Regions from separate parts of the Pantoea sp. SGAir0175 genome, predicted to be linked through region 2. Evidence: predicted binding sites of a transcription regulator. Region 2 holds the regulator's gene; each other region holds the start of a gene.
The links. Region 2 encodes CRP, which controls carbon source genes, mostly activating them, when cyclic AMP is high. Its sites were predicted from a motif close to ATGTGANNNNNNTCACAT; they were not measured.
Positions count from the first base shown of each region.

Region 1: a site for CRP is predicted at 2,103-2,120, ahead of rbsD (D-ribose pyranase). Genes of this name have one in related genera too.
Region 3: a site for CRP is predicted at 2,017-2,034, ahead of C1N56_RS10040 (sugar transporter). Genes of this name have one in related genera too.
Region 4: a site for CRP is predicted at 1,092-1,109, ahead of C1N56_RS18570 (PTS mannitol transporter subunit IICBA). Genes of this name have one in related genera too.

Region 1 covers NZ_CP028081.1:4,096,609-4,100,547, reverse strand. The annotation lists gene qseC (quorum sensing histidine kinase QseC) at 1-804, opposite strand, end outside; gene qseB (quorum sensing response regulator transcription factor QseB) at 801-1,463, opposite strand; gene C1N56_RS19135 (YgiW/YdeI family stress tolerance OB fold protein) at 1,634-2,029, shown strand; gene rbsD (D-ribose pyranase) at 2,202-2,621, shown strand; gene rbsA (ribose ABC transporter ATP-binding protein RbsA) at 2,629-3,939, shown strand, end outside.
Region 2 covers NZ_CP028081.1:298,533-302,471, reverse strand. The annotation lists gene C1N56_RS01330 (hydrolase) at 1-323, shown strand, start outside; gene C1N56_RS01325 (YheU family protein) at 326-544, shown strand; gene C1N56_RS01320 (phosphoribulokinase) at 606-1,475, shown strand; gene C1N56_RS01315 (OsmC family protein) at 1,546-1,950, opposite strand; gene crp (cAMP-activated global transcriptional regulator CRP) at 2,255-2,887, shown strand; gene C1N56_RS01305 (YccS/YhfK family putative transporter) at 2,946-3,939, shown strand, end outside.
Region 3 covers NZ_CP028081.1:2,171,640-2,175,578, forward strand. The annotation lists gene C1N56_RS10030 (MFS transporter) at 84-1,340, shown strand; gene C1N56_RS10035 (hypothetical protein) at 1,509-1,760, shown strand; gene C1N56_RS10040 (sugar transporter) at 2,087-3,271, shown strand; gene rhaM (L-rhamnose mutarotase) at 3,324-3,638, opposite strand; gene rhaD (rhamnulose-1-phosphate aldolase) at 3,628-3,939, opposite strand, start outside.
Region 4 covers NZ_CP028081.1:3,982,162-3,986,100, forward strand. The annotation lists gene C1N56_RS18565 (DUF3053 domain-containing protein) at 216-932, shown strand; gene C1N56_RS18570 (PTS mannitol transporter subunit IICBA) at 1,366-3,300, shown strand; gene mtlD (mannitol-1-phosphate 5-dehydrogenase) at 3,395-3,939, shown strand, end outside.

The sequences.
Region 1 (3,939 bases), 340 kb from region 2:
GTTACGCATCGCCTCGTCATCGCCGGCCAGCTGAATCACCTCACTCTGCACGCGCAGCGCTGCCAGCGGGCTGCGCAGCTCGTGCGCCGCATCGGAGGTAAAGCGTCGCTCGCGCTGGACCAGCTGTGCCATGCGGGCAAACAGGCCATTCAGCGCCGCCACCAGCGGCTTCACCTCCAGCGGCAGGCGTTGCGGCGTCAGCGGGGTGGCATCATCCGGCGCGCGCTGCTGTAGCGATGCAGTCAGGCGTTTCAGCGGACGCAGCTCAAACCATACCAGCGCCAGCAGCAACAGCAGCATCAGCGGCATGGCCACCAGCCACGGCAGCAGACTGCTCAGTGCCAGATCGCGCGTCATATCATCACGATATTCCCACTCCTGTCCGACCACCACGCGCCACTGCTTATCGGCTGACGTCAGCCACAGCAGCCGCCAGCGATCGTCATCACCACGCAGGCGACCATCGTGGAAGCCGTCACGATCCGCTGTAAACTGCAAATCGCGGCCGTTTTCGCCGTCGTTCAGCAGCGGTTTGCCGTCGGCGCTGAACAGCGCAAAGGCCAGCGCGTCGTCATCCTGATCGCCGCGATGGTGGCGCAAAATCGCTTTGGTTTTTGGCAGCGAGGCGGCCTGCAGGCGACTGGCATCCAGCGCCAGCAGGCGTTTGGCGAACAGCATCTGCTGGGTATCAAACAGCTCATTAACGGTGTCGCGCGTCTGCTGCCATGCGCTAAAGGTGGCGCTGGCACCACACAGAATTATTAACAGCAGAAAGCCGATGGCCAGTCGCAGGAACAGACTCATTCTGCCGCTCCCAGCGTGTAACCAATGCCGTGCACGGTGCGGATGAACTGACTGCCAAGCTTTTTACGCAGATGGTGGATGTGCACTTCGACTGCGTTACTGGAGACGTCGTCGTCCCAGCTGTACAGTTTCTCCTCCAGCTGCGCGCGCGTCAGCACGCGACCGGGATTGCGCAGGAACAGCTCCAGCAGCGCCAGCTCACGGCTTTTCAGGCTGAGCGGTTCGCCATCCAACATCACGCTATGGCTGCCGGGAGCCATCACCAGCCTGCCGTGACGCAGCTCCGGCTGCAGCTGACCGTGACGGCGACGAATCAGCGCCTGCAGACGCGCGGCCACCTCTGTCAGCGCAAACGGCTTACACAGATAGTCGTCGGCACCGAGTTGCAGACCCTGCACGCGCTGGTCCAGCGCATCGCGTGCGGTGAGGATCAGCACCGGGACATCCGCGCCCTGCTCACGCCACTGGCGCAGGATGTCCAGCCCGTCACGTTGCGGCAGCGACAGATCCAGCACCACGGCATCCCATGGCGCCGCGTTGAGTGCCTGAAATCCGGCTTCGCCGCTGACAAACCAGTCGACGCTGAAACCCAGTTTGGTCAGGCCGACCTTCAGGCCATCGCCAATCAGCGTATCGTCTTCAATTAATAAAATGCGCATGCGTTTCTCCCGGTTATCTGGGGGTTTATACGAAGCAGATGCGCGCTTGTACAGCGTCATTCGCCCGTTTTGGCTTATTTTTCCCCTCTTTTTTTCCCTTAAGATCCTGTTAAGAACCCTGTGGTGAAATAGCTCCCGTAATCCGCACAGACATGGAAATGAGGTGAAAAATGAAAAAGAGTGCAGCGCTATTCGCCATTATCGCCCTGGCGGCAACCCCGGTGTTAGCCGCCCAGCAGGGTGGCTTTGTCGACCCGAACGCGCCAGCCGCTCAGGCTAAAGCCGGCGGTTTTAAGGCCGATAACAGCAGTGTGGTGACGGTCAAGCAGGCCGAAGAGATGAAGGATGACAGCTGGATCACCGTGCGCGGCCAGCTTGATAAGCAGATCGGCGATGAAGATTATCTGTTCCGCGACAGCAGCGGCAGCATGAAAGTGGAGATCGACCACAAACGCTGGAACGGCCAGACCATTACGCCGAAGGATCAGGTCGAGTTGACCGGCGAACTGGATAAGGATTTCAATTCGATTGAACTGGACGTTAAACAGGTGCGTAAACTGCCGTAACCTCCCCTGCGGAGCCACGTCGTGGGCTCCGCCATCCCGCCAAACTCAAATTTTCCCCGGCCCAGGCGAAACGTTTCGATGGCGATCACATTTCCGTGATGCCGTCATTGAGTTGCCATGTACATTTAATACACTGCCAGACAGCGAAACGTTTCGCTGTGGAGTGGAATAAATGAAAAAAGGTCGCCTGTTAAACGCTGAAGTCTCTCATGTGATTGCCCGCCTCGGGCATACCGATACGCTGACGATTGCCGATGCGGGCTTGCCGATTCCGGCCGGTCCACAGCGCATCGATCTGGCGCTGACGCCCGGTACGCCCGATTTTTTACAGGTGGTGGAGGTCATCACGCAGGAGATGCAGGTTGAGAGCGCCCTGATAGCGGAGGAGATCCAACAACACAATCCGCAACTCCACAGCCAGCTGATCGCCGTGCTCGAAGCCTTGCAACAGCACCAGGGGAATGTGATTAGCGTTCGTTACACCAGCCATGAACAGTTCAAACAACACACTCAGCGCAGTCAGGCGGTCATTCGCAGCGGAGAGTGCTCTCCGTATGCGAATGTCATCCTGAGCGCGGGCGTCACTTTCTGAGGCCGCTATGCAACCGTTATTGCAACTCAGGGGAATTGAAAAATCATTTCCCGGCGTGAAGGCGCTCAACGGCGCGTCGCTGGCGGTTTATCCCGGGCGCGTGATGGCGTTAGTGGGAGAGAACGGCGCGGGCAAATCCACCATGATGAAGGTGCTGACCGGCATCTACAGTATGGACGCCGGTTCGCTGCACTGGCTGGGCAAAGAAGTGACGTTCTCCGGGCCGAAAGCGTCTCAGGAAGCCGGCATCGGCATCATCCATCAGGAGCTGAACCTGATCCCGCAGCTGACCGTCGCGGAGAATATTTTCCTCGGCCGTGAATTCGTTAACCGCTTTGGCCGCATCGACTGGAAACAGATGTATGCCGCGGCGGATGCGCTGTTAAAGCGCCTCAATCTGCGCTTCAGCAGCCACAAGCTGGTGGGCGATCTGTCGATTGGCGACCAGCAAATGGTGGAGATCGCCAAAGTGCTCAGCTTCGAGTCGCAGGTCATCATTATGGATGAACCGACCGATGCGCTGACCGATACCGAAACCCTGTCGCTGTTCCGCGTCATCAATGAGCTGAAAGCGCAGGGCTGCGGCATTGTTTATATCTCCCACCGCATGAAAGAGATCTTTGAGATTTGCGATGACGTCACCGTGTTCCGCGACGGCCAGTTTATTGCCGAGCGCGCGGTAAACGATCTGAGCGAAGAGGGCCTGATCGAAATGATGGTTGGCCGCAAGCTTGAGGATCAGTATCCGCATCTCGATCAGACACCGGGCGAGGTGCGGCTGCGGGTCGAGCACGTTAGCGGACCGGGCGTAGAAGATGTCAGCTTTACCCTGCGTAAGAGCGAGATTCTGGGCATTTCCGGTCTGATGGGCGCGGGCCGCACCGAATTAATGAAGGTGCTGTACGGCGCGCTGCCGCGTACGCACGGCAAAGTGACGCTTAACGGCCGCGAGATTGTCACCCGCTCGCCGCAGGACGGCCTGGCCAACGGCATCGTCTATATCTCGGAAGACCGTAAGCGTGACGGGCTGGTGCTCGGGATGTCGGTCAAAGAGAACATGTCGCTGACCGCGCTGCGCTACTTCAGCCGCGCCGATGGCGGCCTGAAGCACGCCGAAGAGCAGCTGGCGGTGGGCGATTTTATTCGCCTGTTCAATGTGAAAACGCCGTCAATGATGCAGCCGATCGGTCTGCTGTCCGGCGGTAATCAGCAAAAAGTGGCGATTGCGCGTGGCCTGATGACGCGCCCGGATGTGCTGATCCTCGACGAGCCGACGCGCGGCGTCGATGTCGGGGCGAAAAAAGAGATCTATCAGTTA
Region 2 (3,939 bases):
CCTTCCGCCGGCTGCGTGAGTTTGATGATGCGATTACCGCCCGCGCCCACGGTTTTATTGATGCGCGCGACTATTATCAGCGCGCCAGCGCCATGCCATTGCTGACCGGCGTGCGCAAGCCGCTGCTGATCATCCATGCTAAAGACGATCCCTTCATGACCGATGCGGTGATCCCGCAGCCGCAGCAGTTGTCTGCCACAATTGAGTATCAGCTGACGCAGCAAGGCGGTCACGTCGGCTTCGTGGGCGGCAGCCTGCTGCGACCCAAAATGTGGCTGGAGCAGCGCGTGCCGGACTGGCTCTCAACTTATCTGGATATGTAACTGTGATTATTCCCTGGCAAGAACTCGACCCGACAACGCTGGAAAACCTGATAGAAAGTTTTGTGCTGCGTGAAGGCACCGATTATGGCGAGCAGGAGCGCAGCCTGACGCAGAAAGTGGCCGACGTGCGCCGCCAGCTCGAGCAGGGCGAGGTGGTACTGGTGTGGTCAGAATTGCATGAATCGGTCAATATTATGCCGCGGCGGGAATTTCGCGGCTGATGCGTCAGGCGGCAATTCGTGGTAACAATGCTCATCGCCGGACTTCACAGGGAGCGCTGTTATGTCAGCCAGGCATCCAGTCATAGCCGTTACCGGTTCCAGCGGCGCCGGAACCACCACCACCAGTCTCGCCTTCCGTAAAATTTTCCAGCAGCTGGATCTGCACGCGGCGGAAGTAGAAGGCGACAGTTTCCATCGCTATACCCGTCCGGAAATGGACATGGCGATTCGTAAGGCGCGCGACCTCGGGCGTCACATCAGCTACTTTGGCCCGGAAGCCAACGACTTCGGCCTGCTGGAGCAGACTTTCCGCGACTATGGTCAGAGCGGACTCGGCCAGTCGCGCAAATATCTGCACACCTACGATGAAGCGGTGCCGTGGAATCAGGTGCCGGGCACGTTTACACCCTGGCAGCCGCTGCCGGAAAACACCGATGTGCTGTTCTATGAAGGCCTGCACGGCGGCGTGGTGACGCAGCAGCATAACGTGGCTGAACATGTCGATCTGCTGGTTGGCGTGGTACCGATTGTTAATCTGGAGTGGATTCAGAAACTGGTGCGCGACACCAGCGAGCGCGGCCATTCGCGCGAAGCGGTGATGGATTCGGTGGTGCGTTCGATGGAAGACTACATCAACTACATCACGCCGCAGTTTTCCCGCACGCACCTCAACTTCCAGCGCGTGCCGACCGTGGATACCTCGAACCCGTTTGCCGCGCGTGAGATCCCGTCGCTGGATGAGAGCTTTGTGGTGATTCATTTTCGCGGCCTGGAGGGCATCGCTTTTCCTTATTTACTGGCGATGATCCAGGGCTCGTTTATTTCCCACATGAATACGCTGGTGGTGCCGGGCGGCAAGATGGGACTGGCGATGGAGTTAATCATGACGCCGCTGGTGCAGCGGTTGATTGAAGGAAAACGTATTGAATAGCGCAGGCTAACGCGCCAGTTTCGCCGGGAGGAGCTGAGATCGGGAGCGCAGGGCCGCGCTCCCGGCTGGATTACAGCTCCACCACTTCGTAGCTGTGCGTTATCTCGACGCCCTTGCCCAACATGATCGCCACCGAGCAGTACTTCTCCGCGGACAGATCCACCGCGCGCGCTACCGCTTTATCGCTCAGCGCTTTGCCGCTGACAATAAAATGCAGATTGATATGCGTAAAAATGCGTGGCGCTTCTTCGCGGCGTTCCGAGGTCAGTTTGACTTCACAATCGGCGACATCGTTGCGCCCCTTTTGCAGAATCGACACCACGTCAATCGCGCTGCAGCCGCCCGCAGCCATCAACACCATTTCCATCGGGCTGGGCGCTTTATCACCGGAATTGCCGTCCATTAATACCTGATGACCGGATGAGGATTCTCCGAGAAAGGTCAGCCCTTCCACCCATTTCACTCGTGCCTGCATTATTCTTTCTCCTGAAGCGGCGGTTTTGCCGCCAGAGTACGCTTTCACCTGACAAACAGCAATGCAGACGCATCCCCCACCTGCTGAAGCGAGACAACAGGAGACAGGTTGCAAAAGCTATGCTACAAACAGTGCTGAAAATATTTTCGTCACGAAAGACGAAAGCGGGACGAATCAAAAGCATCGCTTACGAATCCACCCCCGAATAACTGTCCCTCACGGGAAACGCTGGACGATTTCACCGCCTGACAGGGAAAACTGCCCCCTGTATTTTGGGCACGATTACAACAGAGGATAATAGCGAATGGTTCTCGGCAAACCGCAAACAGACCCTACACTCGAATGGTTCCTGTCCCATTGCCATATTCACAAATATCCATCCAAAAGCACCCTCATCCATCAGGGTGAGAAAGCGGAAACGCTGTACTACATCGTGAAAGGTTCCGTCGCGGTACTGATTAAAGATGAAGAAGGCAAAGAGATGATTCTCTCCTACCTCAATCAGGGGGATTTCATCGGTGAGCTCGGCCTGTTTGAAGAGGGCCAGGAGCGTAGCGCCTGGGTACGTGCGAAAACCGCCTGCGAAGTGGCTGAAATTTCCTACAAAAAATTCCGTCAGCTGATTCAGGTCAATCCGGATATTTTAATGCGCCTGTCGGCGCAGATGGCGCGTCGCCTGCAGGTAACATCTGAAAAAGTCGGCAACCTTGCCTTCCTCGATGTGACCGGCCGTATCGCGCAAACGCTGCTCAACCTGGCGAAACAGCCTGACGCCATGACCCACCCGGACGGTATGCAGATTAAAATCACCCGTCAGGAGATTGGTCAGATCGTGGGCTGCTCACGCGAAACCGTGGGTCGTATCCTGAAAATGCTGGAAGATCAGAACCTGATCTCCGCACATGGCAAAACCATCGTCGTTTACGGCACCCGCTGATTTCTTCTCACCCACGGCGTGATGGCAACATCGCGCCGTTTCTGTTTACGATGAGCTGATGTGGCGTCGAATCATCTATCATCCGGAAGTTAACTATGCGCTGCGGCAAACGCTGGTGCTGTGCCTGCCTGTGGCGCTCGGCTGGCTGTTTGGCGATCTGCAAAAAGGGCTGCTGTTCTCCCTGGTGCCGGCCTGCTGCAACATCGCCGGTCTGGATACGCCACACAAGCGGTTCTTCAAACGGCTGATTGTCGGCGGCGCACTGTTCGCCAGCGGCAGTTTTCTGATTCAGTACCTCACGGCTTACGCTGTGCCGCTGCCGCTGATTCTGCTGGTGTTGCCGCTGCTGGTGGGCGTGACCGGTGAAATCAGCCCGCTGCATGGTCGTTTGCTGCCCGGCACGCTGATCGCCGCCATCTTTACCTTAAGCCTCGTCGGCCGTATGCCGATGTGGGTCCCGCCGCTGCTGTATATCGGCGGGACGCTGTGGTACGGGCTGTTTAACTGGTTCTGGTTCTGGCTGTGGAAAGAGCAGCCGATGCGCGAGACCCTCAGCCTGCTGTACCGCGAGCTGGCCGATTACTGCGACGCCAAATACACCCTGCTGACGCAGCTGACCGATCCGGAAAAAGCGCTGCCACCATTACTGGCGCGCCAGCAGAAAGCGGTCGATCTGATCACCACCTGCTACCAGCAGATGCATATGCTGTCGGCCAGCCGTGATAACAGCCATAAACGCCTGACGCGCGCCTTTCAGGTTGCGCTCGATCTGCAGGAGCACATCTCGGTCAGCCTGCACCAGCCGGAAGAGGTGCAAAAGCTGGTGGAGCAGAGCCACGCCGAGGCGGTGATCCGCTGGAACGCGAAAATCATTTCGGCACGGCTACGCGTGCTGGCCGATGCCATTCTCTATCACCAGCTGCCGGAACGCTTCCACATGGAAAAGCCGCTCGGCGCGCTGGAGAAAATTGCCCGGCAGCACCCGGATAATCCGGTCGGTAATTTCTGCCTCTACCATTTCAGCCGCATTGCGCGCGTGCTGCGCACGCAGA
Region 3 (3,939 bases), 1.9 Mb from region 2:
CTCATTTGAGATTATTAATATATTGTACAACCTATTTAGCCTTTCCTACAGTATTCAGACATTTGCTGAATTGAGGATGTACTGTGAGTCGCTCTTCCCAGGCTGTGACGCTTGATGAGGACAGCTTGTCCACGAAGCCTGTTACCGCCGATACCGCTACTGAATGGATTGAACGTGGATCGCCGCAGTTTATGCGCGTGACGCTGGCGCTGTTCTCTGCCGGTCTTGCCACTTTCGCCCTGCTCTATTGTGTACAACCGATTCTGCCGGTGCTGTCACAGCAGTTTGGCGTGACGCCTGCCGAAAGCAGTATTTCGCTGTCGCTCTCCACCGGGCTGATGGCGCTGGGCCTGCTGTTCACCGGCCCGCTGTCAGATGCGATTGGACGTAAATCGGTGATGGTGACCGCGCTGATGCTGGCGGCGATTTGTACGCTGATCTCCGCCACCATGAGCAGCTGGCAGGGGATTCTGCTGATGCGCGCGCTGACCGGTCTTTCGCTCAGTGGCGTCGCGGCGGTGGGCATGACTTACCTGAGCGAAGAGATGCATCCGCGGGTCATCGCCTTCTCCATGGGGCTGTACATCAGCGGCAACTCGATTGGCGGCATGAGCGGTCGTTTACTCTCGGGTGTGCTGACCGACTTTTTCTCGTGGCGTATTGCCATTGGCGTCATTGGCTGCTGCGCGCTGGCTGGCGCGCTGATGTTCTGGAAAATTCTGCCCGCGTCGCGCCATTTTCGCCCTGCCTCGCTGCGGCCACGCAGTCTGCTTATCAACTTCCGCCTGCACTGGCGCGACAAAGGGTTGCCGCTGCTGTTTGCCGAAGGCTTTCTGCTGATGGGCGCGTTTGTCACGCTGTTTAACTACATCGGCTACCGTTTACTGAGCGCGCCGTGGTCACTGAGCCAGGCGGTGGTCGGGCTGTTGTCCGTAGTGTATCTCACCGGTTCGTGGAGTTCGCCGAAAGCCGGCGCGATGACCAGCCGCTTTGGTCGCGGTCCGGTGATGACGGGCGCCACGGCAATCATGCTGGCCGGTCTGCTGCTGACCGCCTTTAATTCGCTGTGGCTGATTCTGCCGGGCATGATGCTGTTCACTGCCGGCTTCTTTGCCGCCCATTCGGTGGCCAGCGGCTGGATTGGACCGCGCGCGCGCCGGGCGAAAGGCCAGGCATCATCACTTTACCTGTTCAGCTACTACGTGGGATCCAGCGTGGCCGGCACCCTCGGCGGCGTGTTCTGGCACCGCTACGGCTGGCCGGGCGTAACCCTGTTTATCAGCGCCCTGCTGGTGCTGGCACTGCTGGTTGGCCTGCGTTTACAGGGCCGCAAACTGTAATACCCTTCATCGTTAGCGCGGGACCTCAGCGTCCCGCCTGCTCCGCTGGATTCGAATAATTAGGCATTCGCGCCGTACCACTTAAAACAAAATAGCAATTCATCGCTATAATTCGTTCTATTCCAATAATACATAGACTTATTTTTTACACAGCAATGAGGTAGTCAGATGGAGCTTTACTATTATGTCGATAAGCATGCCGGTTATAACGACAATCATGTGGTGCATGCGAAGGGCTGTCCGTTCCTGCCTTCCGACGGCGGTCGCCGTTTTCTGGGGACTTTTTACACGCCCGGAGCCGCAATCCAGCAGGCGCGTAAATTTTATGCCACTGCGTTGGGCTGCGAACACTGCTGCCCGGTGGGCGTAAAAAAAAATCCGACACACAACTTTAGCGTGGCACTAAAGCATATGGCGTGACTCTGATAATCCTGGTCTGAACCGCACCCGCCCGCACGGTACTCGCCCTCAGCACGGCTAAGCGATTTTTCTATGACAGAAACAGCTGACTTAGCCTGTCCTGGTACGGCAGACTTGCGGGCCGGCAGCACGCTGGCGCAACAACTCCCCATAACCACAGGCTATTTACCACGCTCAGCGCGATAAGAAATATTCAGTGATAAAACCCGGGTTAACGGTTTTCATCGGCTGACTAATGCTCCACAATAGCGGAAATTTGTGATCGAGGTCACTTTACCGGGTGCGTTCCTGCCCCCCTCACTCGTCGTTTAGCCGATTTGAATTCAATGCAATCTACAAACGTTTCCCGTAAAACAGCCTGGCTGCGCGTGGTGCTGCTGGCTATCGCTGCTTTTGTCTTCAATACCACCGAATTTGTGCCGGTTGGCCTGCTTTCGGACATCGCCAGCAGCTTTGCAATGAAAACCGCTGATGTCGGTATCATGCTCACCATCTATGCCTGGGTCGTGGCGCTGTTATCGCTGCCGTTAATGCTGCTGACGCGCAACGTCGAGCGCCGCCTGCTGCTGGCCATCCTGTTTATTCTGTTTGTTGCCAGCCACCTGTTATCGGCCGTGGCGTGGGATTTCACGTCGCTGGTGCTGTCGCGCATTGGCATTGCACTGGCACACGCGGTGTTCTGGTCGATCACCGCCTCTCTGGCGATTCGCGTTGCGCCGGCCGGCAAGAAAACCCAGGCGTTGAGTATGCTGGCCACGGGCACGGCGCTGGCGATGGTGCTGGGCGTACCGATTGGTCGTATTGTGGGTCAGTATCTGGGCTGGCGTACCACCTTTGGTATGATCGGCCTGTCAGCGCTGGTACTGCTGATTATGCTGGTGCGGATACTGCCGCGCCTGCCGAGTGAGCACACCGGTTCACTCAGCAGCGTGCCGATGCTGTTTCGCCGCCCGGCGCTGGTGGCGATGTACATTCTGGTCACCGTCGTGGTGACCGCGCACTACACCGCTTACAGCTATATCGAGCCGTTTATGCAGGTGGTAGCCAGCGCTGATGAGAACTTTACCACCCTGTTACTGCTGCTGTTCGGCTCAGCCGGCATTCTGGGCAGTATTCTGTTCAGCACGCTGGGCAATAAATTCCCGTCCGCGTTGCTGATCGCCGCCATTGCGCTGATTACCCTGTGTATGGGTCTGCTGGTGTTTGCTGCGGTACGCCCGGCAGCGATTACCGTGCTGTGTATTATCTGGGGAATGGCAATGATGATGATCGGCCTGGCGATGCAGGTGCGCGTGCTATCGCTGGCACCGGACGCCACCGACGTCGCCATGTCGCTGTTTTCCGGTATTTATAACATCGGTATTGGCGCAGGCGCGCTACTCGGTAACCAGGTCAGTCTGCATCTGCAGATGGCAGACGTGGGCAACGTGGGCGCAATCATTGGCCTGGCGGGACTGTTCTGGTGTATCGCCATTTTCCGCCGTTATCCGCAGCTGCGCTCCAACGGCTAATGCGTTTCACAGGCAGCGGCGCCCCTGGCGGCACCGCTGCTGACATGGCCGGCTAAGGCAGGAAAAACATCGGCTGCAGGGCTTTGCTCACCGGGCTGTCGTCGGGATTTGATGGCATCAGGTCACGCATTGACGCCCACCAGCGCTGACACACCTCAGTTTGCGCTACAGCCTGCCAGCGCGCTTCGGATTCAATCTCGACGCTGGCAAACAGCAGGTTGCGTTCAGCATCCAGCCAGATCGCGTAGTTATGCGCGCCATGCGCTTTCAGCGTCCGTTCCAGCTCCGGCCAGATTGGCGTGTGACGGCGCTGATACTCCGCATGGCAGTGCGCATAGACCTGCATGACGAACGCTTTACGCAACATCACTGCGCTCCGCCTGCAGCGCCGCCGGCCACGGCTTCACGTTAAAGCGCTCGCCCAGCGCAATCAGCTGTTCAGTGGTGATGCTCTGACGAATGCCGCCCATCGACAGCGCCATGACCACCACCTGCGATGACTTCTCAGCGGTATCAATCAGACCAAAGGTTTCGTCGAGCGTCGGTCCGGCGCCAAAGATTCCGTGGAAAGGCCACATCACCAGGCTATGGCTGGCCATCGCTTCTGCCGTCGCCTGACCAATGCCATCGGTACCCGGTACCATCCAGGGCAAAATGCCGACGCCATC
Region 4 (3,939 bases), 460 kb from region 2:
GGCAATATCAATGCCAGGTTGCTATCAGCCTGAATTACATGCGTTATTGCACAGCGCTGCGCTCGCAGGCAGGCTGCGCTGCACAGTTGTGCAGCAGGCACGCACCAGCGTGAAGCACTGCAGACCAGCCGTTGTACAGCCGGGGCCATTGCACTATTCTTTAGGACCTTTCCCAGCGAATCGAATTTAGCCATCGTCACAACAGGAGTTGAATTATGGCGTCAGGAATTTCCCGCATCTGGATGCGTAGCGGCATGCTGCTGACCGGCGTGCTACTTGTGCTGCAGCTTACCGCCTGCGGCGATAAAGAGGGCGATCAGCGCAAAGCCTTTACTGATTTTTTGCAAAACACCGTGATGCGCAGCGGTGAACATCTGCCCAGCCTGAGCGAAAACCAGAAGCAAACCTTCGGTAATTACGCCAGTGATTACGCCATCCTGTATGGCTTCTCGCAGCAGGTGAATCAGGCGGTGGATCAGGGCATGCGCCCGGTGGTTGATGAGCTGGCGGCCATTCGCGTGCCGCAGGATTACCTGACACGCCGCGACAGCCTGCGCCAGGCGAGCGGCAATCTGAGCGTGCTGACGCAGCAGATTCAGAGCGCCAAAATGCAGGCCGACAGCAGCAAAGCCACGCTGAAGCAGCCGGACGATCTGAAGAAAGTGTACGACAGCGTGTACGCCAAAGTGGTGACGCAGCCAGCCAGCACGCTGATTCCGCTGCTGCCGCAGCTGCAGGCGCTGAGCCAGTCGGCAGTTCAGGCCGGCGATTATCTGCAGTCGCAGGGCGCGCGCGTCAGCTTCAATGACGGCGGCGTTCAGTTCCCGACGCAGGAGCAGGCCACGCAGTACAACACGCTGATGAGCAATCTCGCCAGCAACACGCAGGCGCTGACCCAGGCACAAAATGCCGTACAGGGTGGTTTGCAGTAAGCCGCTCAGCGGGCAGTTCTCCACTGCCCGCTTTTTCAGATTTTCGTCACTTCCTTACATCGCCTTTTTCTGTCAGCACAGAGTGTGATCTGGCGCATTTTCAACCAAAAATAGTTTGTGATCTCAATCACATTTGTGAAACAAACCGGCCCAGGTGAAAGGTGATTTTTGTCACATTTCTACCGCTGTTGCGCGCATTTTTTCGCCAGCGTTGCTTTCTTACAGGGTATTTTTGTGATCAAAGTCACCTTTAATCCCCCTGCCCACCCCAACTTAGCGTGATATGTATCACACTTTTTCCTGACGCTACGCAGTGTAATCAACTAGTGCTAGAGTCCGCGTGCATACAGTAATGCCACGGCCCCCGCCGTAACGTCTTAACAAAAACAAACGCGCTCTCTTATTGCAGCGCGTCTCAATAAGGGGTGGGTTTATGTCCTCATCAGTCAAGGTCAAGGTTCAGAGCTTTGGTCGCTTTCTGAGTAATATGGTGATGCCAAACATCGGTGCGTTTATCGCCTGGGGTATCATCACAGCATTGTTCATTCCAACCGGATGGATTCCTAACGAAACGCTGGCCAAGCTGGTCGGCCCGATGATTACCTACCTGCTGCCGTTGCTCATCGGCTTCACCGGTGGTCGTCTGGTGGGTGGCGATCGCGGCGGCGTGGTCGGTGCCATCACCACCATGGGCGTGATCGTCGGTGCCGATATGCCGATGTTCCTTGGCTCGATGATTGCCGGTCCGCTGGGCGGCTGGGCGATTAAGTCGTTTGACCGCGCGGTTGACGGCAAAATCAAAAGCGGCTTCGAGATGCTGGTCAACAACTTCTCGGCCGGTATTATCGGTATGCTGCTGGCGCTGCTGGCCTTCCTCGCTATCGGTCCGCTGGTAGAAGGTCTGTCACACATTCTCGCCGCCGGCGTAAACCTGATGGTGCAGAACAACCTGCTGCCGCTGACCTCAATCTTTGTTGAACCGGCGAAAATCCTGTTCCTCAATAATGCCATCAACCACGGTATCTTCTCGCCGCTGGGTATCCAGCAGGCCAGCGAAGCGGGCAAATCGATCTTCTTCCTGATTGAAGCGAACCCGGGTCCGGGTATGGGCGTGCTGGTTGCTTATATGATCTTCGGCCGCGGCAGCGCCAAGCAGTCGGCGGGCGGTGCAGCGATCATCCACTTCCTTGGCGGTATCCACGAAATCTACTTCCCGTACGTGCTGATGGCGCCGCGCCTGCTGCTGGCAGTGATCCTCGGCGGTATGACCGGCGTGTTCACCCTGACGCTGCTGAACGGCGGTCTGGTATCACCGGCCTCACCAGGTTCGATTCTGGCCGTGCTGGCGATGACGCCAAAAGGCGCTTACTTCGCTAACATCGCGGCTATCGTTGCGGCTTTCGCCGTCTCCTTCGTGGTCTCCTCGATTCTGCTGAAAACCAGCAAAGTAAAAGAAGAAGACGATATCGAAGCGGCGACCCAGCGCATGAAAGACATGAAAGCGCAGTCAAAAGGCCAGGCCGTTGCCGGTTCACCGGTGGTAGCCGATGCCAGCAGCGTTGACGTCAGCCACGTGCGCAAAATCATCGTCGCCTGTGATGCCGGTATGGGCTCCAGCGCGATGGGTGCAGGCGTGCTGCGCAAGAAGGTACAGGATGCGGGCCTGAGCAATATCTCTGTGACCAACAGCGCGATTAACTCGCTGCCGGGCGATGTTGATCTGGTGATTACTCACCGCGATCTGACCGAACGTGCGATGCGTCAGGCGCCACAGGCGCAGCACATCTCGCTGAACAACTTCCTCGACAGCGCGCTGTACACCAACCTGACTGAGCGTCTGGTGGCGGCGAACCGCAGCGAAGCCCACCGTGAAACGGTACAGACCGCGCTGGCAGACAGCTATGACGACGGCAGCGCGCACCTGTTCAAACTGGGCGCTGACAACGTGTTCCTCGGCCTGAGCGCCAGCAATAAAGAGCAGGCGATTCGCTTCGCCGGCGAGCAGCTGGTGAAAGGTGGCTACGTGCAGCCGGAATACGTTGAAGCGATGCTGGCGCGCGAGCAGCTGACGCCAACTTACCTCGGTGAATCCATCGCCGTGCCGCACGGCACCGTCGAAGCCAAAGACCGCGTGCTGAAAACCGGCGTTGTATTCTGCCAGTATCCGGCTGGCGTGCAGTTTGGCGATGAGCCGGACGAAGTCGCGCGACTGGTGATTGGTATTGCCGCACGCAATAACGAACACATTCAGGTGATCACCAGCCTGACCAATGCGCTCGATGACGACAGCGTAATCGAGAAGCTGGCGAACACCACCAGCGTGCAGGACGTGCTGGATCTGCTGTCTGGCAGCACTGCCAACGCGTAATTCGCGGTTTTAACTTCCCTGGGGCGGGCAAGCCCGTCCCCACTTTCCGGGGCGGACATGCCCGCCCTTTCGTCATTTGATATGGGTCAAATTTATGAAAGCGTTACATTTTGGAGCAGGTAACATCGGCCGTGGATTTATCGGTAAGCTGCTGGCGGATGCCGGTATCGAACTGGTGTTTGCTGATGTGAATCAGGTGGTGCTTGATGCCCTTAACGCCCGTCATGAGTATCCGGTTCACGTGGTGGGCGAGCAGGCGCAGGTTGAAATCGTTACCGGCGTCAGCGCGGTGAACAGCACCAGCGACGACATCGTCACGCTGATCGCTGAGGTTGATATCGTTACCACGGCGGTTGGTCCGCAGATCCTTGAGCGCATCGCGGGCAGCGTGGCGCAGGGTCTGGCCAAACGCAGTGACAACGGTAATGTCCGTCCGCTGAATATCATCGCCTGTGAAAACATGGTGCGCGGCACCAGCCAGCTGAAGCAGCACGTACTGAAGGCGCTGCCGCAGCAGTATCATGCGTGGGTTGAAGAGCATGTTGGCTTTGTCGATTCGGCAGTTGACCGCATCGTGCCGCCATCTGAAGCCGGCAGCACCGATCCGCTGGAAGTTACCGTAGAAACCTTCAGCGAGTG